Regions from separate parts of the Dongia sp. genome, predicted to be linked through region 2. Evidence: predicted binding sites of a transcription regulator. Region 2 holds the regulator's gene; each other region holds the start of a gene.

Region 1 (7,616 bases), on a different contig from region 2:
CCGATCACGAAGGTGACCGCCATGGTCTCGCCGAGGGCGCGGCCGAGCGCCAGCATGACCGCGCCGATGACGCCGGCCCGGGTATGCGGGATGACGACCCGGCGCACCACTTCCCATTTGGTGCAGCCGAGGCCGTAGGCCGCTTCCTTCAGCACCGACGGGACGGTCTCGAACACGTCTCGGGTCACCGAGGAGATGAAGGGCAGGATCATGATTGCCAGGATGAGCGCCGCGGTGAACACGCCGATGCCGTAGGGCGGCCCGGCGAACAGGCTGCCCAGCACCGGCACGCCGTGGAAGAAGTCGATGACGGCAGGCTGGAAATTGCGCTGCAGGAACGGCGCCAACACGAACAGGCCCCAGATGCCGTAGATGATCGAGGGAATGCCGGCCAGGAGCTCGATCGCGATCGCGATCGGGCGCGCCAGCCAGGCCGGGCAGAGTTCGGTCAGGAAGACCGAGATGCCGAGGCCGACCGGCACCGCGATCAGGAGCGCGATCGCCGAGGTCAGCAGGGTGCCGTAGATCGGCGCCGCGGCGCCGAACTTGTCGGTCGCGGGATTCCAGCTCTGGCTGACCAGGAACTCGAAGCCGAAGGTCTGCAAAGCCGGGATCGAGCCGTGGATCAGCGAGACGAACACGCCGCCGAGAACGAGAAGCACCAGGCACGCCGAGCCGAAGGTCAGGGCGTGGAGCACGCGGTCGCCCATCGGACCGGGGCTGGTTCTGGGTCTGGTTTCGCCGGTCGCAGTCAAGGTTCCGCTCAGGGACATCTCGGTCATCTCGACGCTTGATCCATAGCAGGTTGGAGGTGAGGCGGGTAGCGAACGAAACGGGGAGCCGGTTGGCCGACTCCCCGCGCGTTTGTCTTCCTGCGGGCGGTGGACTTACATCCCCGCGTAGACCGGCTTGCCGCCGGAGGTCACGTTCTCGGACCAGCTCTTCTTGATCAGGTCCACCAGGCTGTCCGGCAGCGGCACGTAGGCGAGCTCGTCCGCCATGGCGTCGCCGTTCTTGTAGGCCCAGTCGAAGAACTTCAGCGCTTCGGCCACCGCGGCCGGATCCTTCGGCTCCTTGTGGACCAGGATGAAGGTCGCACCCGAGATCGGCCAGCTCTCGGCGCCGGGCTCGTTGGTGAGGATCATGTAGAAGCCCTTCGCGTTGGCCCAGTCGGCCGCACCGGCCGCCGCCTGGAAGGCCGCCGCCGACGGCGCAACCGCCTTGCCGTCCTTGTTGACCAGCTTGGCGAAGGTCATGTTGTTCTGCTTGGCATAGGCATACTCGACGTAGCCGATCGAGCCGGCGGTCTGCGCGACGTTGCCGGCGACGCCTTCGTTGCCCTTGGCGCCGATGCCGGTCGGCCATTCGAGCGCCGAGTTCGCACCGACCTTGTCCTTCCAGTCGCTGCCGACCTGCGCAAGATAGGTCGAGAAGATGAAGGTGGTGCCCGATCCGTCGGAGCGGTGCACGACGGCGATCGCCTGGTCGGGCAGCTTCAGCGACGGGTTGTGCGACTGGATCTTCGGGTCGTTCCAGGTCGTGATCTTGCCCTGGAAGATGTCGGCCAGGGTCGCGCCGTCGAGCACCAGGTCACCCGGCTTGATGCCTTCGAGGTTGACCACCGGCACGACGCCGCCCATCACGGTCGGGAACTGGGTCAGGCCGGCCTTCTCGAGCTCTTCCGGCTTCAGCGGCATGTCGCTGGCGCCGAAGGTCACGGTGTCGGCTTTGATCTGCTTGATGCCGCCGCCGGAACCGATCGACTGGTAGTTCAGGCCCACGCCGGTCTCCTTGTGGTAGGCGTCAGCCCACTTGGCGTAGATCGGATACGGGAAGGTCGCACCGGCACCCGAGATGTCGGCTGCGGTGGCGGCCGCCGGGATGGCGAGCGCCGCGGAGCTGAACAAAGCAGCTGCCGCGATAAAGCGGGTCAAATCCAGTTTCATAGGAGCCTCTCCTCCGTTTCGGAACGCAGAAATCTGCGCGCCGGTCCCCATCAACGACCGTCGTTTTCCTACGACGTTGCTAAAAAGCGACCCACGCGATGGGCTGGAAGCTAGGCAGGATCGGTTGCACTTTGATGACAGTGATCGAACGGAAATATGTCAAATCGGGGAAGGTTGGGTGTTGGCTGGGGATGCCCAGGGGGATGGCCCGGCTTGCCGGAGGGCGGGAAATCGGCTACCACCCAGCCGATATCCACCGGCCCATAATATTGGGCATTAATGCCAACCCCTGACCCCAGAGATCGGGCGCCCGATGTCCTCACCCGGCGAAAGATTCCTTTTGCCTGCAGGCCTTTCCGACGGCCTGCCGCCGGAAGCCGGCTTCGAGGCGGCGATCGTCGAACGGTTAATGGCGGCCTTCGCGGCCTGGGGCTACGAGCGCGTCAAACCGCCGCTGATCGAGTTCGAGGACAGCCTGCTCTCCGGCCCGGGCGAGGCCATGGCGGCGGACACCTTCCGCCTGATGGACCCGGTGTCGCAGCGGATGATGGGGCTCCGGGCCGACATCACCCCGCAGGTCGGCCGAATCGCCGCCAGCCGCCTCACCAACGCGCCGCGGCCGATTCGCCTCTCCTATGCCGGCCAGGTCCTGCGGGTGAAGGGCGAGCAGATGCGCCCCGAGCGCCAGATCGGCCAGGCCGGCGTCGAGTTGATCGGCACCACCGCCGCCGCGGCCGATGCCGAGGTGATCCTGCTTGGCGCCGAAGCGCTGAACGCGGTCGGCGTGAAAGAGCTGGTGGTCGATCTCAACGTGCCGACCCTGGCGCCGGCGCTGCTGTGGGAAGCCGGCATCGGCGATGCCAGAAACCTGATCGCGGCACTGGATCGCAAGGACATGACCGCCGTGCGCCAGGCGGCCGGCGAGCTCACGCCCTTGCTCGAGGCGCTGATCCATGCGGTCGGTCCGGCGGACACCGCCATCGAGGCGCTCGACGCGCTGCCGCTGCAGGGCTCCGCCGCGAAGCAGCGCGAGCGGCTGCGCGAAGTGGTGATGCTGATCCGCGCCGCGCGGCCCGACCTCACGCTCACCATCGATCCCACCGATCACCGCGGCTTCGAGTATCACACCGGCGTCACCTTCTCGCTGCTGGCGCCGGCGGTGCGCGGCGATTTCGGGCGCGGCGGCCGTTATGTGAACCAGGCCGGCGAACCTGCGACCGGCTTCACGCTCTATCTCGATACCCTGCAGCGGGCGCTGCCGGCGCCGGCGGCGCCGAACCGCGTCTTCGTGCCGAACGGCACGCCGGCCACGCAGGCGCAGAAGCTGCGCGGCGAAGGCTGGGTGACGATCCAGGGCCTGGAAGCGGTGAAGGATGATGCGGTGGAAGCGTGGCGGCTCGGCTGCACGCGGCTCTGGCGCGACGGCGAGTTGGCCGAACTGAAGTAGGAGTTTAGAGGCGTGGCGAATGTTGCAGTGATCGGCTCCCAATGGGGCGACGAGGGCAAGGGCAAGATCGTGGACTGGCTCTCGGAGCGCGCCGACGTGGTGGTGCGCTTCCAGGGCGGCCATAATGCCGGCCACACCTTGGTCATCGGCAACCAGACCTACAAGCTCTCCTTGCTGCCCTCGGGCATCGTGCGCTCCAAGCTTTCGGTGATCGGCAACGGCGTCGTGGTCGATCCCTGGGCGCTGCTGAAGGAGATCGACACCCTGCGCGGCCAGGGCGTCACCGTGACGCCCGACAATCTCGCACTCGCCGAGAATGCCGCCCTCATCCTGCCGCTGCATTCCAAGCTCGACATCCTGCGCGAGGAAGCGCGGGGTGCCGCCAAGATCGGCACCACCGGCCGCGGCATTGGCCCGGCTTATGAGGACAAGGTCGGCCGCCGCGCGATCCGCGCCTGCGACCTCCAGGATCTCGACAGCCTGGCCCCGAAGGTCGAGGCCCTGCTGCTGCACCACAACGCGCTGCTGAAAGGCATGGGTGCGCCGGAAGTGGACGGCCGCGAGCTCATCCAGCAGCTCCGGGAAGTGGCGCCGAAGATCACGCCCTTCATCCGCGTGGTCTGGAAGGAGCTCAACGACCGCCGTCGCCGCGGCGACCGCATCCTGTTCGAAGGCGCCCAGGGTGTCATGCTGGACATCGACCACGGCACCTCGCCCTACGTGACCTCGTCCAACACCGTGGCCGGCCAGATCGCCGCGGGTGCGGGCATCGGCCCGCGCGCGGTCGGCTATGTCCTTGGCATCACCAAGGCCTACACGACCCGCGTCGGCTCCGGTCCCTTCCCGAGCGAGCTCTTCGACAAGATCGGCGAGACCATCGGCGAGCGCGGCCGCGAGTTCGGCACCGTCACCGGCCGCCGCCGCCGCTGCGGCTGGTTCGACGCGGCCTTGGTGCGCCAGTCGGCGAAAGTCTCGGGCATCGACGGCATCGCGCTCACCAAGCTCGACATCCTCGACGGCTTCGAGGAATTGAAGATCTGCACCGGCTACACTATCGACGGCCAGGAAGTCGATCACCTGCCGGCGGCGACCCAGCTTCAGGCCAAAGCGAAGCCGGTCTACGAGAGCATCGAAGGCTGGAAGGAATCCACCAAGGGCGCCCGTTCCTGGGCGCAGCTCCCGGCGCAGGCGATCAAATACATCCGCCGCGTCGAGGAGTTGATCGAGGTGCCCGTCGCCCTGCTCTCCACCAGCCCGGAACGCGACGACACCATCCTGGTGACCGACCCCTTCGCGGATTGAGGCGAAGGCGGTGGATCATGGATGATCCGACCCATTCGCTCTTCTTCTACGCTGCAGTCGCGGCGATTGTGCTGCTGGCGCTGTCGCTCTGGTCGCTCAAGCAGCGCGGTCGCATTCCGATTCCGCGGCTTTCTCCGCGCGGCAAGCTGTTGCTGATCGCCGGAGCGTTCCCCCTCACGGTTCTCATAGCGCTCCTCCTGCAGTTCCTTCAACGATACCGTTGAGCGTAATACCGGCCATGGAGGTGCCGCGAGGAGAGGACGTGACGGAGCTCTATCCCTGGATCAAGCTGGTGCACATCGCCGCGGTCGCGGCGAGCGGCAGCCTGTTCGCGCTGCGCGGCTTGCTGCTGATCCTCGATCGACCCTGGGCGATGGCGCGGCCGGTCCGCACCTTGAGCCAGGCGATCGACACCCTGCTGCTGGCGGCGGCCATCACGCTGACCGTCATCATCGGCCAGTATCCTTTCGCGGACGCTTGGCTGACGGCGAAGGTGCTGCTGCTCGTGCTCTATATCGCGCTCGGGGTGATCGCCTTCCGCAAGGAACGCAGCAAGGCCGCGCGTATCTTCTATTGGCTGGCGGCGCTCGCCGTCTTCGGCTTCATCGTCTCCGTCGCCTTGACGCACGACCCGCGCGGCCTGTTCAGCTTGCTCTAGTCTAGCATTTGGCTGCCATCACAACCCCGGCTAGAATGCACCGATGAGACTAAGGTCGCGCCAGTACTTCTTAGGCGCGCTTGCCGTCGGGCTGCTGGCGGCCAGCGCCTATTGGTATGCCCTCATGCACCAGGACAATGTAGCTCTGGCGCAGAGATGGATCGACGCGGGCCGATCGCTCCAACTGCTTGCGGCGGAGGCCAACGAAACCTCAGTCGGCCCGGATCGGTTGAGTTACTTTCGCACGGCCTATCTGAATGCCCTCGATATCTATCCCGGGCTGGCTTTCGCAGACCGCAAACTCCTCAAGGATGCGCACACGGAGGCGGAGCGAATTGGGACGACAGGGCACCACTTCGTCGTTGGAATCGATTCCACGACGCTCGAACTGCGCAGTGGCCAATTCTTCCGAAGGGCCTTGGAAATTGATCCGAACAATTCTGCGGCAAAGGCCGGCTTGCGTGAAGCGGTGGGTTACCTGCTTGCCGTCACTCGAGGCTGTGGCGAGCTATGCGGTCCAAGCCTGATCTATCAGCGCATCCTGGAACTGGACCGAGAACAGGTCGAGGCGGACCGGCGGGATCCAGAGGCGCAGTTCGCTCGGGATGCCGAAGTCCTGATCCGGAACGGCGCAGTATATGATGCCGCCGTGCTGCTGCAGGTCGTGCAAGAGCGGGCTCCGGGCAACAGCGAGGCTGCCGTGCTCCAGCCCGAGATATTGCGCCGCGTGCTCGAAAGGGGATGGCGCGAGATCAAGCTCGGAGACTCTGGATATGGAGCTTTGCAGTGGCTGAAACAGGCAAGGGCGCTGGACCCGGCTGGCGCCGAGACGAAGCAGCTCGGTGTTGCAGTGGCCGACAGCATCGCCGTGGCGGGCGATCGGAAATTCTTGCTGCATATTCGCGGGCGGGGCGGCGATCCGCTGATGACCTATCACGACGCGCTGGAGATCGACCCAGACAACGCCAATGCCAACGGAGGCATCGCCGCGCTTCTGCTCTATTGGGAGGTCAGCCGCGACATGGATAATGGCGCGACTGCCGACATCAAGCGGGCGCTCGAAACGGTGGCCGCCGAAGATCCCGAGCGGCCAGGCTTGGCGAAGCTGCGTCAGCTCATGGGGCAATCGGCCGCAAACTAGCCGGCATCCTCCAGGAAGCGGGTTGACGGCGGAGGTTCTGCTGCTCGTCCTCAATATCGCGCTCGGCATTCGCGCCTTCCGGAACGAACCACGCGCGGGCGTTAGACCGCGACGTCGGTGTCGACCGCCAGCACGGCTTGGCCCTGGGTGTAGAGCTGATAAAGCTGCCCTTCCAGGGTGGTCGTGCCGTCGCCGTTCGAGCCGCCGGCACCGGCTTCGGTCCAGCCGTCGCCGAAGACCAGGGAGTCGCCGGCGTCGCCGGCGACGATCAGCGCGTCGCCCGCGCCGGCCGGGTGCGGGCTTGCGCCCGGGTCGACATCGGAATGGTGCAGAGTGCCGATGCCCAGCACATCCGACGCATGCAAGGTGAGGGTGTTGTCGCCGGAGCCGGTGAGGTCGATCTTCTCGATGCCCGTGACCCGGATGCCCGCGGTCAGGTCGAGATGCAACCCCGCGCCGTCGATGAACAACGTGTCGAAGCCGCCGCCGCCATCGACCTCGAGGGATTCGGTCGTGGCGACATGGAAGCTGTCGTTGCCAGCGCCGCCCTGGAAGACGTTGTCGCCGTCGTCTTCGCCGAAGAAGAGATCGCTGCCGCCGGCACGCCCTGCCAGCAGCAGCTCGTCGCTGCCGTGGATGGAGATCTTGACCTGCTGGCCGTGCCCGTCGGCGGTCATGACGGCGAAGCTGTCGGCGAGCGTGCCGCCGGCGCCGAGCGCCTGCACGTCGGGATCGGCGTTGTTGAGCACATAGGTCCAATGGCCGGCGCCGTCCACCGACCAGCTGCCGTGCAGCGCGGTGCCGGCGGCGTTGGGCTGGGTCCCGGACTCCCCGTTGTCGAGATCGGACACAACGAGCGTGCCGGAAACCGAGGAGAGACTGCCGCCGTCCTCGGTCACAGTGCCGAAGATGTCGCCGGACACGCTGGGGACGTCGTTGACGCCGTGCAGGGTGATGGTGACCGCCTGGCCGGCCGAGCCGTCGGCGCTGGTGACGACGAAGCTGTCGGTCGCCGTGGCGCCGGCGGCGAGGGCCTGGACGTCGAGCAGGAAGTCGTTGCGCGTGTACGACCAGAATCCATCGGCATCGACCGTCCAGCTGCCGTATTTCGCGGACCCGCTT
Region 2 (7,616 bases):
GATCTCCTTATAGGAGAGCTCCTGGATCTCCCGCAGCAGGATGGCCTCGCGGAAGTCCGGCGGCAAGGCGGCGACCGCGCGATCGATCTCGCTCTTCAATTCGCGCCGCTCCGATTGCTGCTCGGGCGAGGGCACCGCTGCTTCCACATGATCGGACTCCGCTTCCGCGGGATCGCCGACCAGGGTCAGGTGGCGCGGCCGGTTCTTCAACATCCAGCTCGCGGTGGTGTTGCGCACGATCTGGAGCAGCCAGGGCCGCGCCTTCTCGCCGGAGAAACGGTCGAAATACTTGAAGGCCCGCAACACCGCCTCCTGCACGATGTCCTCGGCATCGGTGCGGTTGCCGGCCAGCCACCAGGCGAGGTTCACCGCATCGTCGAGATGCGGCAGCACCATCGCGTGGAACCTGGATTGCCGCTGCCGCGCCTGTTCTGTGTGCCGTTCGCCCAACCCAACACCTGGCGGAAATGACGCCGAGAGAAACTGATACCCCGGCGCGCGCGATTTTATTCCCGGGTGCGAATCTTCGGAATAGCCGGCAGCATCATGCGGTCTTCTGGGCGTTGCTCACCCCAGGAGGATTCCTTCCCATGTCGAACAGTGCCAAATCGGACAGGTCCGTCAGCTTGCTGGCAAGCCGGCGCGATCTGCTGCGCATCGCCGCTTTCGGCGGCATCGCTTTTGCCTCGGGCCTGCCGGGCTTTAGGGCGCGTGCCGCCGATCCGGATTTCTATTTCGTCCAGCTGAGCGATCTCCATTGGGGCTTCGCCGACCCCAAGGTCAATCCGGACAGCCGCGCCAGCCTGGAACATGCGATCTCCGCCATCAACGCGGCGCGCCCGCAGCCGGATTTCATCGTCTTCACCGGGGACCTCACGCATATGACCAAGGATCCCACCGAGCGGCGCAAGCGCATGACCGAGGTGAGGTCCATGCTCGGCAATCTCACCACGAAGCGCCATGTCTATCTTGCCGGCGAGCATGATGCCGGCGCCGATCATGGCGCGGCCTTCCAGGAAATCTTCGGCGCGCTCAACCAGAGCTTCGACCACAAAGGCTTTCATTTCGTCGCGCTCGACAATGCTTCCGACCTCAAGGGCGCGCTCGGCAAGGCGCAACTCGATTGGCTGGCGGCGGATCTGAAGGTGCAGGACGCGGAGACTCCGGTGGTCGTGCTGGCACATCGCCCGCTGTTCGACTTGAAGCGCGACTGGGACTGGTTCACGCCGGACGGCGCCGAGGCCGTCGCGCTGCTGCGGCCGTTTCGCAACGTCACCGTCTTCTATGGCCATGTGCACCAGGAAATCACCCATCCCGATGGCAACGTCCTGCATGTCTCGGCGCGCTCGGCGATGTATCCGCTGCCCGCACCCGGCGCGCAGCCGAAGAAGGCGCCGTTGCCCTGGGACCCCGCCGCCAAGGACCACGGCATCGGCTGGCGCCAGGTCGAGAGCGCCAAGCCGATCCGCTTCGACGACCATCCCACCGCCTGATTTCACGAAAGGACCTCATCATGCGCGATAGTCTTCGCCTCATTCTGATCGCCGGCGTGCTGCTGCTCGGCGTCGAGCTGCCGGTCGTCTCCTTGGCCTTCGCCGAGGATGACAGCCCGACGCCGGATAATGCCGCCGACCCGGACTACATGGCGGTGAAGGCCGAGGTCGATACCGGTGACTATCAGACGGCACTGACGCGGCTGATGGCGCTCGACCAGGAGACGCCCAACGATCCCGATATCCTCAACCTGATCGGCTTCTCGCTGCGCAAGACCGGGCACCCCGATCAGGCGCTCGGCTATTACGGCCGGGCGCTGGCGCAGCAGCCGGACCATCTCGGCGCCAATGAATATCTGGGCGAGCTCTATCTGGAACTGAAGCAGCCGGAGAAGGCGGAAGAGCGGCTCGCAGTCCTGCAGCAGGCCTGCGGCGACTGCGAGGAATACCGGGAGCTGAAGGAGAAGATTGCGCAGCAGGCGACCAACTGAATTTGCATCCGTCGCTAAATAGAAACTCGCGGATGGTCGGCCCTCGCCGACCATGACGATCATGCGAACCCGCCCCCTAAGACGGGGGCGGGTTACATAGTTTGATCGTCAGTTGGACATCACGGTAACGTCGCGGAGGTAATAGGCGCCGCCGGAGTTGATGAACAGCAGGCCGGCCATGTCGCCCTTGATCGAGGTGTCGGTCGCGGTCGCGACTTCCTTGTCGTCAAGCTTCACTGCCATCTTGCCGGCGGCGTCGCGGGTGAACAGCAGGGTATGCGGCTTGCCGTCCTCCAGATTGACGACGCTGTTCAAGCCGCCGAGCGTGGTCGCACCTTGCGCGGTCACCTTCTGGATCGCGATGCCGGGTGCGGCACCCGGCTGGTAGACCATGCGGTAAAGCGTCGAGCCCGAGGCCCCCTGATAGGCGCCGAGGTTGAGCCCGCCCTGCTTGTCCTTCGAGGTCAAGGTCACTTTGAGGCTGAAGGCATTCGGGATCTTGACCGGCGTGTAGATCGAGGCGAACTGGTTCTGCGCGGTGCCTTGCTGGTTCGAGAGCAGCGCGCCGAGCACGTTGTTGAGATTGACCTTCTGCGGCCGCACCTTGCTGACCAGCCCCTTGTTGGTGCCGCCCTGGTCGATCGCCCAGGTGCCGGCGCTGACTTTCCAGGTCGGGTTGCTGGTGAAGTCGCCGTCGCTGAAATCGTCGAAGAAGATCTTGGTGGCCGGCGCCGCGGCGCCGCCGGAGTTCTGCATCGCCTCGTATTTCGAGACCGTGGCCTTCAAATCTTCGAGAAAGTCGGGCGATGCCGCCTGCGACTGCTCGGCCGCGGCGATCTTGGTCTTCAATTCCGCGATCATGCTCTTCATCTGCTGGCCGGCGGCGCCGGCCCAGGGCTTATAGGTTTGGGTGGTGGTCGGCGCGGCGTCCTCGGCGAGGACGGCGGGCGCCGTGAACGCCATCAGGCTGGCGACGCTCGCGGCGAGCAGCAGCCGGACCTTGTGATTCTGCGAAGTTTTCATGACATCCTCCCCTCGACCAATGGAATTCCGCTAACTTGGTTGCCGCTCGAATCGCCCGGGCGTGCTTCCCTGCATACAGCGGACATTATGTGGGTTCTCATGCGTTTGCCGAAGCTGATTCTATCCTCGATCGGTGCCCAGGGCGGCCGCAAGGCCGAGGGCCCGGCCCCGGTTGCCGGGACCGATGTTCTGGTCAACGGCGCCGCCATCGAATCGCTCGGCCGCATGCTGGACTCGATCCCGGCGCCGCTCTTCGCCCTGGACCATAACCGCCAGGTGGTGGCCGCCAATGCCGCCGCCGGCAAGCTGTTCGGCGGTACCATCACCGGACGCAACCTCTTGGCCTTCCTGCGCCACCCGCCGCTGGTGGACGCGGTCGAGGCCTGCGAGGCCGGCCGGCCGGTCGAGCCGGTCGATCTGCCCGAGAACCAGGGCCGCAGCGGCCAGCGCCGGCTGGTGGCGCGGCTGCAGGCGATCCGCCCGGCGCTGGCCGGGGCTTCGGTGATGGTGCTGCTGGAGGACACCACCGCGGCCGAACGGGCGCTCACCTTGCGGCGCGACTTCGTCGCCAATGTCAGCCATGAGCTGAAGACCCCGATCGCGGCACTGCTCGGCTTCATCGAGACGCTGATGGGGCCGGCGCGGGACGACCCGCTGGCGCGGCAGCGCTTCCTCGGCATCATGCGCGGCGAGGCCGAGCGCATGAACCGGCTGGTCTCCGAGCTGCTGTCGCTCTCACGCATCGAGATGAACGAGCACCAGCCGCCTTCGGGCCGGGCCGATCTCGGCAACATCCTGAAAACGGTGCGGGACAGCCTCTCCCTCAAGGCCGAGCAGCGCCAGATCAAGATCGCCTTTCCCGGCCTGGCCGAGATGCCGACCATCCCCGGCGATTCCGACGAGCTCACCCAGGCGATCCAGAACCTGGTCGATAACGCGATCAAATACAGCCCGGAGGGCGGCGAGGTCCGGGTGCGCTTCGAGCGGATCGAGGATCCGGTCGCCTGCCGGGAAAAGCTGCAGGGCATCCGCTCGCCCAAGGCGATGATCTCGCTGAGCGTCACCGACCAGGGCGAAGGCATCGCCAAGGAGCATATCCCGCGCCTGACCGAGCGCTTCTACCGGGTCGATGCCGCCCGCTCCCGGGAGCTCGGCGGCACCGGGCTCGGCCTCGCCATCGTGAAGCATATCGTCAACCGGCACCGGGGCAGCCTGGATATCGAGTCGGAGCCCGGAAAAGGCAGCTGTTTCATGCTGTTCCTGCCCGCCGACGGCTGAGGCGCGCGCCCCGGACCGGCCCTTTGGGCTTCGTCACGGAAGCGTCATACAAGGGCAACATTCGCGTCATTGGAGGGACTTAAATTGCCGGGCGCGGACAGCTGCGTCCGAGTCCATGGTGCTTGCCTTGGGCATTCATAAAACTGTCACAAAACGGTAGTATCTATGCCGAACAAAGCTTTGGACGCCGCGACCGAGAATCCGAACATGGCCCATGACCACACGGTGAAGAGCTTCGACGTCGAGCTGCGACGCCTGGTGCAGGAGATCGCCCAGATGGGCGGCCTGGCCGAGGAGCAGCTCGCCCAGGCGATCGACGCCCTGGCGCGGCGCGATTCCGAGGCGGCGAGCAAGGTGATCGAGAGCGACCGCCGCATCGACACGATGGAGCATGAAGCAGGCAATCTCGCGGTCCGCATCCTGGCCTTGCGCCAGCCGATGGCGACCGATCTGCGCGAGGTGGTGGCCGCGATCAAGATTTCCTCGGACATCGAGCGCATCGGCGATTATGCGAAGAACATCGCCAAGCGCGCGCTGCAATTGAACCAGCTCGGCCCGTTGCGTCCGGTCTCCTCGATTCCGCGGATGGGGCGCCTGGCGCAGCAGATCGTGAAAGACGTGCTCGACGCCTATGTCGAGAAGGACGCGGCGCTGGCCGTCGCCGCCTGGCGGCGCGACGAGGAGATCGACGATCTCTACACCTCGCTGTTCCGCGAATTGCTGACCTACATGATGGAAGACCCGCGGAACATCGGGCCTTCGACCCATCTGCTCTTCATTGCCAAGAACATCGAACGCATCGGGGACCACGCCACCAACATCGCCGAGACCGTCCACTTCCTGGCGCTCGGCCGCACGATCGATGAAACCAGACCCAAGGGCGATACCACGAATGTTGCACTCGATGGCTGACCGCACCCGTCCCGCGCATAACGGACGGGAGACTGATCGCGACCCTGCCAACCGGCCGACCGTGCTGGTGGTCGAGGACGAGCCGGCGCTGCTGGCGCTGCTGCGCTACAACCTCGAAAGCGAAGGCTACCGGGTCCTCGAGGCCAAGAACGGCGAAGAGGGCCTGACCCTGATCCGCGAGACCAAGCCGGACCTGGTTTTGCTGGATTGGATGCTGCCCTTCCTGTCCGGCATCGAGGTCTGCCGGCAGATGCGGCGCCTGCCGGATTTGAAATCGATCGCGGTGATCATGCTCACCGCCAAGAGCGAGGAGGCCGACAAGCTTCGGGGCCTGGAGGTCGGCGCCGACGATTATGTGACCAAGCCGTTCAGCCCGAGCGAGCTGATGGCGCGGGTGAAAGCGGTGCTGCGCCGGGCCCGGCCGCAGCTCTCGACCGAGACCTTGGCCTACAAGGATCTCTCGATGGATCTCGCGACCCATCGGGTGAAACGGATGGAAAAGGATGTGCATCTCGGCCCGACCGAGTTCCGCCTGCTGCGCTTCCTGATGGAGAACCAGGGCCGCGTGTTCTCGCGCGAGCAGCTCCTGGACCATGTCTGGGGCCGCGACATCTATGTCGAGCCGAGGACCGTGGACGTGCATATCCGGCGCCTTCGGAAGGCGATCAACATCGAAGGCGCCGCCGACGTGATCCGCACCGTGCGCGCCGCCGGCTATTCGCTCGACGTCGAGGGCTGAGCGGCACCGGCAAGGCAATTTTCCCTATTTCACGGCGAAATTAAGGGAATTTAAAGCGAATCATCGGAACTTCTTCCTCTCAAGAACGAGAGGGGCGAAATCCCGGTGCACCCGGCGCTTTCTTCGCGACGCAATATCCTGCTGGGCGCGGCCGCTTTGGTCGCGGCGGGCGGCGTCTTCGCCTGGCGCACGCTTGCACCCAAGCCGGTGCATAGCCGGATAGTCGTCGCCGATTCCGCGGCCGTCGCCTCGGCGTTGTTCTACGTGGCCCGCGACCAGGGTTACTTCGCCGCCGAGGGCATCGCGCTCGAGACCATCAAGACCAACAGCGGCAAGGAAGCGCTGGAGCTGGTCGCCAAGGGCCAGGCCGATCTCGGCATGGTCGCCGAGGCGCCGTTCGTGCGGGCGATCGCCGCCGGCGTTCCGGCGCGGATCGTCGCCACCGTCGAGACCTCCGAGCGCAACACCGGCATCATCGTGCCGGATCAAAGCCCGATCCGGGCGCCGGCCGATCTCAAGGGCAGGCGCGTCGGCTTCTGCCCGGGCACCGCGAGCGAGTATTTTCTCAACGTCTTCCTGGCGGCGAACCTGCTGGCCGAGAGCGACCTCCAGGCGGTGCCCGTCACCCCGAAGGATGCCCATCAGGCGCTCGCCGCCGGCACGGTCGATGCGCTTTCCGGCTGGCAGGAGATCCGGGCCCATGCCGACAAGGCGCTCGGGCAGCGCACCCGCATCTTCTATGCCCAGGGAACCTATCTCGAGACCTGGAACCTGGTCGCTCTCGCCGGCTTTCTCGACGCCAATCCGCAGGCGGTCGAGGGATTCATCCGTGCGCTTCTGAAGGCGCAGAGCTTCGTCGCCGCGAATCAAGAAGCCGCGATCACCATCGCCGCGCAGGCGATCGGCATCGACCGCGCGACCATCGCCGAGATGTGGCCGGACTATGCCTTCGACCTCAGCCTCGACCAGGCGCTGATCGCCAATCTCGAAGGCCATTGGCGGATGCTGACCGAGCAGGACGCCTCGACCCCGATGCCCGACTTCATGGCGGAGCTCGCCCCCAATGCCCTGCAGGCGGCAGATGCCAGCCGCGTCACCTATCTTCGCTAGACGATCGGCCGCGCAACCATGATCTCGGGCATGATCTCCGCCATCGGCGTCAGAACCAAGCTTCGCCTGAGCATCGGCCTGCTCGGCGCGATCGTCGTGGTCAGCGCCGTCATGATCAGCTATGCGCTGCAGACGGTGAACGCGGCCCTGCGCACCTCGAAAGCGGCGGATCTCGCGATCCAGCGCGTGCTCGAGCTGAACCAGCTGACCACCGAGATCGAGTTCAACTGGGAGAAGCGGCCGATCGCCCGGTGGCTGGAGGTGCAGCGCGCGCTCAACCAGTCGATCGACGATCTCGCCGGCCTGCCGCACCAGCCCGACGAGGCGGCGCTGCAGGATCGCCTGCGCCACAACAGCGTCGACATCGCCTTGTTGTTCCAGCGCTGGACCAATTCCGGCCGGGCGGTCTCCGGTCCGGCGCAGCAGCCCGAAGTTTCGCGGTTGATCGCCAGCAGCATCATCATTCGCCTCCGCGCCATGGAAGCGATCACGCATCGGCTGGTCGATCGCAGCAACGAAGCCGTCGCCGCCCAGGTCACCCAGCTTGCGGTCCTGCTGGCGCTGTGCCTC
Region 3 (7,616 bases), on a different contig from region 2:
TGGTGGCTTCGGCCTTCAGGTCGTCGGCATGCTTGGTGAACGCGTCCCAGTTTTCCCAGATGTTCGGCAGGGCCGCGGTCTTGCCCTGATCGGAGCCCTTGGGGAACAGCGAGGGGATGAGGCCGGCGACCTCGACGATCTTGTTGGCCGGCGCCACCACGTCCGCGGCGTTGCCGCCGGCGTCGATGATGCCTTTGATCGCCTTCAGGCTCTTGCCCATTTCCTTCATATCGGCCTGGCGCGTCTTGATGACGTCGTCCGCTGCCCAGGCGGCAACCCCGCCCACCGTTAGGGCAGCAACAGCGCACACGGCCTTGGCCCAGGCCGTTTTCTTCAACCTTGTCATTGCGACTCCCTTGCTGACGGGTGATTGGAGGCGCGATTATGCGGTCTCCGTTAACCGGCCGCATTGGTCTTAGGACCCTGTTCACGGCCTTGTGAGAAATGGTTAGGCTGAAACAATAGCGTCACGGAACGGTCACTTTTTCGAACTGGGGCATGACCATAAGGTCGCGCCGGGGAAATCAGGCTCGTTGATTTCATGGCGGTGGAAACAGAACTTAAGTTGCTCCTGCCGCCGGACACGGCTGCCGGAATCCTCCGCCGACCGGCGCTGCGGAGCCTGCTCGCACCCGCCGAGGCGGTCGCGACAGCCGAACCCGCCGCGAACGCGGGCGTCGAGCCGGAGCCCGAACCCAGTCTCGCCGGCCTGCATCGCGCGCGGCTGGAATCCACCTATTACGACACCGCCGATCAATGGCTGTCCGGCCAGCGCATGGCCTTGCGCGTCCGCAAAATCGGCCGCAAAAGGATCCAGACCCTGAAAGCCCCGGCCCCGGGTCCCGGCGGCCTGCAGAATTTCCAGGAGATCGAGGCCGAGATCGACAGCGACCGGCCGCAGCTCTCGGCCGTCACCGACCCGAAGCTCGCCCGCAAGCTCGAGCGCGAGAACATCTGGCGGCGGCTGCGCCCGATCTTCGAGACGCGGTTTCAGCGTTCGGCCTTCCTGACCGAGCGCGGCAGCTCGATGATCGAGGTGGCGGTTGACCTCGGCACCATCACCGCCGGCGGGCGGCGCCTGCCGATCGCGGAAATCGAGCTCGAGCTGAAATCCGGCGACCCCGCCGCGCTCTACGACCTCGCCGAGCAGCTGGCGCTGCAACTGGCCGAGGAGGTGCCGGTCCGGCTCGGCGCCGAGACCAAGGCGGCCCGCGGCTATGCCCTGGCGGATGGCCGCGATCCGGAGCCGCACAAGGCGCAGCCGATCACCCTCTCGCCCGAGCTTTCGACCGAAGAGGCCTTCGTCGCCATCGTCAACAACTGCCTCGACCAGCTCCGCGCCAACGAGGAGGCGGTGCTCTCGACCGAGGATGACGAGGCGATCCACCAGTTCCGCGTGGCGCTGCGCCGCCTTCGCGCAATCGTCAGCGCCTTTCGCGACCTGGTGGACGACGACGTCCAGGCCATGATCTCGATCGACCTCCGGTGGATGCAGCGCCAGTTCGGTCCGGCCCGCGATCTCGACGTGCTGATCGCCGAGACGCTGCAGCCGATCCATAACCGGCTCCGTGCGCAACCGGCGTTCGAGCAGCTGATGGAGACCGCCGAGACCGCGCGGGCCGAGGCGCGGCGGGCGGCGCATCTCGCGATCGAGAACCCGCGCTATGTCGCGATGCTGATCCAGCTCTATCGCCAGCTCCATTCCGGCGACTGGCGCCGCGCCTCGGCGCGGGCGCGGCTGGGCGCCCCGGTCGGCGATTTCGCACGGCCTTTGCTGCAATCGCGGCACAAGCGGCTGATGCGGCTCGGCGGCCGCTACGATCTGCTGCCGGAGCCCGAGCTGCATCGGCTGCGGATCCTGGCGAAGAAGATGCGCTACGCCGCCGAGGCCTTTCACTCGCTGTTCAAGCCCAAGCCGACCAAGAAATACATCGCGTCGCTGACCGCGATCCAGGACAGCCTCGGTTCCTTGAACGATGCCTTCGTCAGCCGCCAGGTCCTGAGTGCACTGGCGCAACGCCTGATGGTCGACCGCGGCATGGCGGCGGCTGACGCCAATCTGCTGCAAGGCCTGGTGCTCGGCTGGCAGACCGCGCGAATCGACCGCGACCTCGCTGGCTTCGAGGGTGTGTGGAAGAGCTTCGCCGATGAAAAACGCTTCTGGAATGACGCGAAGGGCTAGATGCCTCTAGTCCAGATCGCGCGGCCGCATGAAGGCGAGCAGCTTCCCGCTGCCCGTCGGCAGATCGCTCCACCGCGCGACGTCGAAGCCCAGCACTGCTATCGCCGCGGTCGGAAACTTGCCGTGCATATTGGCCAAGGCCTTGGCATCGCCGCTGCCGGCGAGCAGGGCGGCAAGACTGCCGATGCCGGGATTGTGGCCGAGCAGCAGGACCGTCGCCGCCGTTGCCGGCACCTTGTTGATCTCGGTCAGCATCTCCCGGGGCGGCGCCAGATAGAGCGCCCGCGCATACTCGATCACCGCGTCGGCCGGCAGGCTCGGCTTCATCAGATCCAGCGTCTCGCGGGTCCGCTGCGCGGTCGAGCAAAGCACGACATCGGGCCGATAGCCCTGGCCTGCCAGCCAGGCACCCATCTGCGGTGCCGCCTTGCGGCCGCGGCCACTCAATGGCCGGTCGGCATCCTTCTGGTGCGGATCGCCCCAGGCCGACTTGGCATGGCGCATCAGAATCAGCGTCTTCATGGCCGCGAGACTAGCACAGTGACGCGGAGGGGCTACTCCGCGCTCACCATGTTGCGCTCATGTGTCACGCCGGACGGCCGGCGCAGGGCCGGGCGGGCGCGCCGCTTCCGGAGCCAGATCACCCCTCCCGGTGAGCGAAAGCATGGCGACGCCGAGGCCCATGGCGGAGATCAGGATGCGGCCGGGGATACTGAAGATGCGGCCCGAATGCACCGGGAACTGCATCTGGATGAAGAGATCGCCGGCGGTGCCGCGCCAGGGAATCCAGTCGCCGATATAGCGCCCGTCGGCGCTGTCGAAATAGAGGATGTCGGAGCCGAGGCCGGGATCATGCTCGCCGCCGGGACGGTCACCGGATCGAAGAAGACGTGGTTGTAGCCGGTCTCGTAGAGGTCCTGGGTCTCCGGGTTGAAGCGCGGCTCGACCCCCAAGGGCAGGCTGTGGCCGGCCTCGGGATGCAGCGGCACATAGGTGACGTAAGATTGGGGCTCGTCCGCCGCCAGCTTCTCGGCCAGGACCAGCGGGTCGAGGAAGGGGCCGCGGCCCCCGTTGGACCACCGGCGCCTCGACCAGATGCGGGTTGATGAGCTCGGCGAACTCGTGATCCCATGAGATTACCGCGCCGGTCAGGCCGGAGACGAAGAGAAAGGCGGCGATCGTCAGCCCGACCCAGCGATGGAGGATGACGAAGATCCGCCACAGCATGGCCATGGCCTCCTGCGATGCTGATAACCGTCTGATTTCAAGCCCATATTCTCGCTTCCGTTCGGTCGGTAATCGGGTGCGATTTTAGAGCAATTAAGAATCATTCGTAATCTGAAGGAACGATAAGTCCCGAAGGTGACAGTTTTGTTGAGGCCGGGCGGAAATTAACGATGCGGGATGAATTGACCAATTAAATGTCTTAGCTTCGACAGGACCATAGGGCCGGGGCGCGAGACCGGCGGAGGAGCAGCAGTGGCCGATACGGCGATCAAGGAATTGGACGAGCAGAAGCAGCCGGCGAACGATGCGGGTGCCTATCAGGGCGAGCTCAGCCGCTTCGTGAACCGGGAGCTTTCCTGGCTCGCCTTCAACGAGCGGGTCCTGGAAGAAGCGGGGAACAAGAACCACCCGCTGCTGGAACGCCTGCGCTTCCTCTCGATCTCGGCCAACAACCTCGACGAGTTCTTCATGGTGCGCGTCGCCGGCCTGCGCGGCCAGGTGCGCGCCAACGTCTCCGCGGTCAGCGCCGACGGGTTGACCCCGCGCCAGCAGCTGGCGGCGATCAACCAGCGCAGCGGCGAGCTGATGCGCGACCAGCAGACTCATTGGCGCACGCTCCGCCAGGAGCTGCGCGACAACGGACTCTATGTGGTCGATGTCGCCGAAATCTCGGCGGCGGAGAAGGAATGGCTCGACAGCTATTTCCTCGACCAGATCTTCCCGGTGCTGACGCCGATGGCGATCGACCCGGCGCATCCCTTCCCGTTCATCCCGAACCAGGGATTTGCGATGGTGATGCAGCTGAAGAACACCTCCGACGGCAAGATGATGAAGGCGCTGATCCCGGTGCCGAACCAGCTGCCGCGCTTCATCCGCTTTCCCGGCATCGATCCAAAGAATGTCCGCTTCCTCACCCTGGAAGCCCTGGTGGGCCTCTATCTCCACCGCTTGTTCCCCGGTTACGAGCTGGTCGACCACGGCTATTTCCGGCTGATCCGCGACAGCGAGATCGAGGTGATGGAAGAGGCGGAAGACCTGGTCCGCCTGTTCGAGACCGCGCTCAAAGCCAGGCGCCTCGGCTCGGTCATCCGCCTCGAAGTCAATGCCGAGATGCCGGAGGACCTGCTGGCCGAGATCATCGACGAGCTCGATGCCAGCCGCGAGGACGTGTTCCTGCTGGACGGCATCATCGGTCTCCCGGCCACTTCGAAGCTGATCATCGACGAGCGGCCGGACTTGAAGTTCCAGCCGTTCAACCCGCGCTTCCCGGAGCGGATCCGCGACATGAAGGGCGACTGCTTCGCCGCCATCCGCCAGAAGGACATCGTCGTCCATCACCCGTTCGAGAGCTTCGACGTCGTGGTGCAGTTCATCCTCCAGGCGGCGCGCGACCCGAACGTGGTCGCGATCAAGCAGACGCTCTACCGCACCTCGGAAGACTCGCCCATCGTCAAGGCGCTGATCGAGGCGGCGGAGGCCGGCAAGTCGGTCACCGCCCTGGTCGAGCTCAAAGCCCGCTTCGACGAGGCCGCCAACATCCGCTGGGCCCGCGACCTGGAGCGGGTCGGCGTGCAGGTGGTCTATGGCTTCGTGCAGCTGAAGACCCATGCCAAGGTCTCGATGGTGATGCGCCGCGAGGGCGCCAACTTGAGGACCTATGTGCATTACGGCACCGGCAACTACCACCCGATCACCGCCAAGGTCTATACCGACCTGAGCTTCTTCACGGCCGATCCAGGCCTGTGTCACGATGCCGCGCGCATCTTCAACTACATGACCGGCTATGCCCGTCCCGAGGGCACCGAGAAGGTCGCCTTCGCGCCGATGACCCTGCGTCCCACGCTGCTGAAGCTGATCGACGACGAGATCGAGCATGCCAAGGCGGGGCGCCCGGCGAACATCTGGGGCAAGGTCAACTCCCTGGTCGATCCCGGCATCATCGACGCGCTCTACAAGGCGAGTGGCTTCGGCGTGAAGGTGCACCTGGTGGTGCGCGGCATCTGCTGTCTCCGCCCCGGCGTGCCCGGCATGTCGGAGAATATCCGGGTGAAGAGCATCGTCGGGCGCTTCCTGGAGCATTCGCGCATCGTTTGCTTCGGCGCCGGCCATGCGCTGCCCTCGCGCAACGCCAAGGTCTTCATCTCCTCGGCCGACTGGATGCCGCGCAACCTCGACCGCCGACTCGAGCTGCTGGTCCCGATCGAGAACCCGACCGTGCACCAGCAGATCCTCGACCAGATCATGGTCGCGAACCTGAAGGACAATCTGCAAAGCTGGGAGATGGACCAGAGCGGCGAGTATCGCCGGCTGAGCCCGCCGGAAGGCAAGGAGGGCTTCAGTGCCCATACCTACTTCATGACCAATCCAAGCTTGTCAGGGCGCGGCTCCGCGCTTAAGAAGCAGAAGAAAGCACCAAAGCTCGACCTGCTGCAGAAGGCTTAAAGTTTGACTGCATCGCTTCGGAAAGCCGCGGCTGCTGCCCGGGCGGCGCGGCCCGGCCGCGTGGCCGTGATCGACATCGGCTCCAACTCGCTCCGACTCGTCGTCTTCGACAAGCGATCGCGCTGCCCCGTGCCGGTCTTCAACGAGAAGGCCCAGCCCGGGCTCGGCAAGGGCCTGGAGAAAACCGGCCAGCTCAATCCGGACGGCGTCAAGGCGGCCCTGGTCAACATCGCCCGCTTCGTCACCATGGCGGAGGCGATGGGGGTCGAGGAGATCGACATGCTGGCGACCGCGGCCGTGCGCGATGCCGGCGACGGCAAGGCCTTCACCGCCGAGATCGAGAAGAAGACCGGCCGCAAGGTCCGGATCGTCAGCGGCGAGGAAGAGGCGCGTCTTTCTGCGATGGGCGTCATTGCCGGCGTGCCGGAGGCCGATGGGCTGATGGGCGATCTCGGCGGCGGCAGCCTGGAGCTGGTTGCGATCAACAAGGGCAAGATCGGCCATCATGTGACCTTGCCGCTGGGGCCGCTGCGGCTGGTGGAAGCGACCGGCGGCGATCTCGACGCCGCGCAGAAGCTGATCGACAAGCAGCTGGAGAAGCTGGACTGGCTGGACGAGGTCAAGGGCAAGACGCTCTACCCGGTCGGCGGCACCTGGCGCGGCTTCGCCCGCATCCACATGGAGCAGAACGACTACCCGCTGCGGGTCATCCACGAATACCGGATGCAGCGCCGCGAAGCCGAGGACCTGGCCAAGCTCTTGAGCCGCCTCGGCAAGCGTTCGCTGGCCGACATCGCCGGCGTCTCGCGCCGCCGCATGGAGACTCTGCCCCTGGGCGTGCTGGTGCTCGAGCGCCTGCTGAAGCTGACCAAGCCCAGCCTCATTCTCTTCTCGGCCTATGGCCTGCGCGAAGGCTTCCTGTTCAGCCGCCTGGACGAGGAGGCGCAGAGCGCCGATCCGCTGCTGGTCGGCTGCGCCGATCTCGCCGGCGCGGAAGGGCGCTTCGGCCAGGTGATGGACCAGCTCGACGACTGGCTGCTGCCGCTGTTCCGGAGCGAAGGCCATGCCCGCGCGAGATTGCGCGAGGCGGCCTGCATCCTCTCCGACATCGCCTGGCGGGAGCACCCGGATTACCGCGCCGAGCACGCCTTCATGCGGGCGCTGCGCCTGCCGGTCGCCGGCATCACCCATGCGGAGCGCGTGACCCTGGCGCTGATCCTGGCGATCCGCTACGGCGGGTCGGCCGATGCGGCGGAGTTCGATCCGGTCCGGCATCTGCTGACCGAAGACGACATGGCCTTCGCCGCCCGGGTCGGCGCCACGATCCGGCTGGCCTATGCCTTGAGCGGCGGCACCGAGCATATGCTGGGCCTGACCTCGATCGAGAAATCCAGCGCGCGACTGACCCTGCATCTGCCGAAGGGCGGCGAGGCGCTGTTCGGCGAGGCGATCCAGCGCCGCCTCGATGCGGCGGGGCGCGCCTTCGGCCTGGCGACCGCGATCGCCTGATCCCTACTGCGGGTGCTCCGCGCGATAGACGGTCCAGGGCAGGCCGGAGAGTCCCCATTGCGGGAAGGAGGCCTCTTTCCGGTAGATCTTCGGGCAGCCGACGATCGAGGTGTCGAGCGTCTCCGGCATCTCGGCATCGAGTGAGCTCGAGAGCAGCCATTCCGGTTGCTTGGCGCAGATCTCCTGGGTCGGCACATAGGTGAGCGGCAGGTCGAAGCGCGCCGCGAAGAACTCGACGATCGGCCGGTTGCGGACG

Evidence for each region. The regulator PhoB, encoded in region 2, activates phosphate uptake and scavenging genes when phosphate is short. The targets are predictions, from matches to a motif close to TNTCATAAAACTGTCA.
Region 1: a site for PhoB is predicted at 2,071-2,086, ahead of pstS (phosphate ABC transporter substrate-binding protein PstS). Genes of this name have one in related genera too.
Region 3: a site for PhoB is predicted at 3,546-3,561, ahead of ACH2CY_RS17625 (RNA degradosome polyphosphate kinase). Genes of this name have one in related genera too.

What each region holds. Positions count from the first base shown of each region.
Region 1 covers NZ_JAYRKD010000017.1:27,603-35,218, forward strand. The annotation lists gene pstC (phosphate ABC transporter permease subunit PstC) at 1-782, opposite strand, end outside; gene pstS (phosphate ABC transporter substrate-binding protein PstS) at 888-1,946, opposite strand; gene ACH2CY_RS17140 (ATP phosphoribosyltransferase regulatory subunit) at 2,287-3,393, shown strand; gene ACH2CY_RS17145 (adenylosuccinate synthase) at 3,406-4,695, shown strand; gene ACH2CY_RS17150 (hypothetical protein) at 4,713-4,919, shown strand; gene ACH2CY_RS17155 (SirB2 family protein) at 4,958-5,353, shown strand; gene ACH2CY_RS17160 (hypothetical protein) at 5,397-6,494, shown strand; gene ACH2CY_RS17165 (VCBS domain-containing protein) at 6,596-7,616, opposite strand, start outside.
Region 2 covers NZ_JAYRKD010000002.1:272,479-280,094, reverse strand. The annotation lists gene ACH2CY_RS03115 (sigma-70 family RNA polymerase sigma factor) at 1-450, opposite strand, end outside; gene ACH2CY_RS03110 (metallophosphoesterase family protein) at 591-1,493, shown strand; gene ACH2CY_RS03105 (tetratricopeptide repeat protein) at 1,514-1,984, shown strand; gene ACH2CY_RS03100 (hypothetical protein) at 2,093-3,007, opposite strand; gene ACH2CY_RS03095 (ATP-binding protein) at 3,107-4,285, shown strand; gene phoU (phosphate signaling complex protein PhoU) at 4,493-5,197, shown strand; gene phoB (phosphate regulon transcriptional regulator PhoB) at 5,190-5,936, shown strand; gene ACH2CY_RS03080 (ABC transporter substrate-binding protein) at 6,042-7,046, shown strand; gene ACH2CY_RS03075 (diguanylate cyclase domain-containing protein) at 7,077-7,616, shown strand, end outside.
Region 3 covers NZ_JAYRKD010000018.1:231-7,846, forward strand. The annotation lists gene ACH2CY_RS17605 (c-type cytochrome) at 1-346, opposite strand, end outside; gene ACH2CY_RS17610 (CHAD domain-containing protein) at 566-2,182, shown strand; gene ACH2CY_RS17615 (SixA phosphatase family protein) at 2,189-2,704, opposite strand; gene ACH2CY_RS17620 (PepSY domain-containing protein) at 2,762-3,415, opposite strand; gene ACH2CY_RS17625 (RNA degradosome polyphosphate kinase) at 3,686-5,851, shown strand; gene ACH2CY_RS17630 (Ppx/GppA family phosphatase) at 5,855-7,360, shown strand; gene ACH2CY_RS17635 (hypothetical protein) at 7,364-7,616, opposite strand, start outside.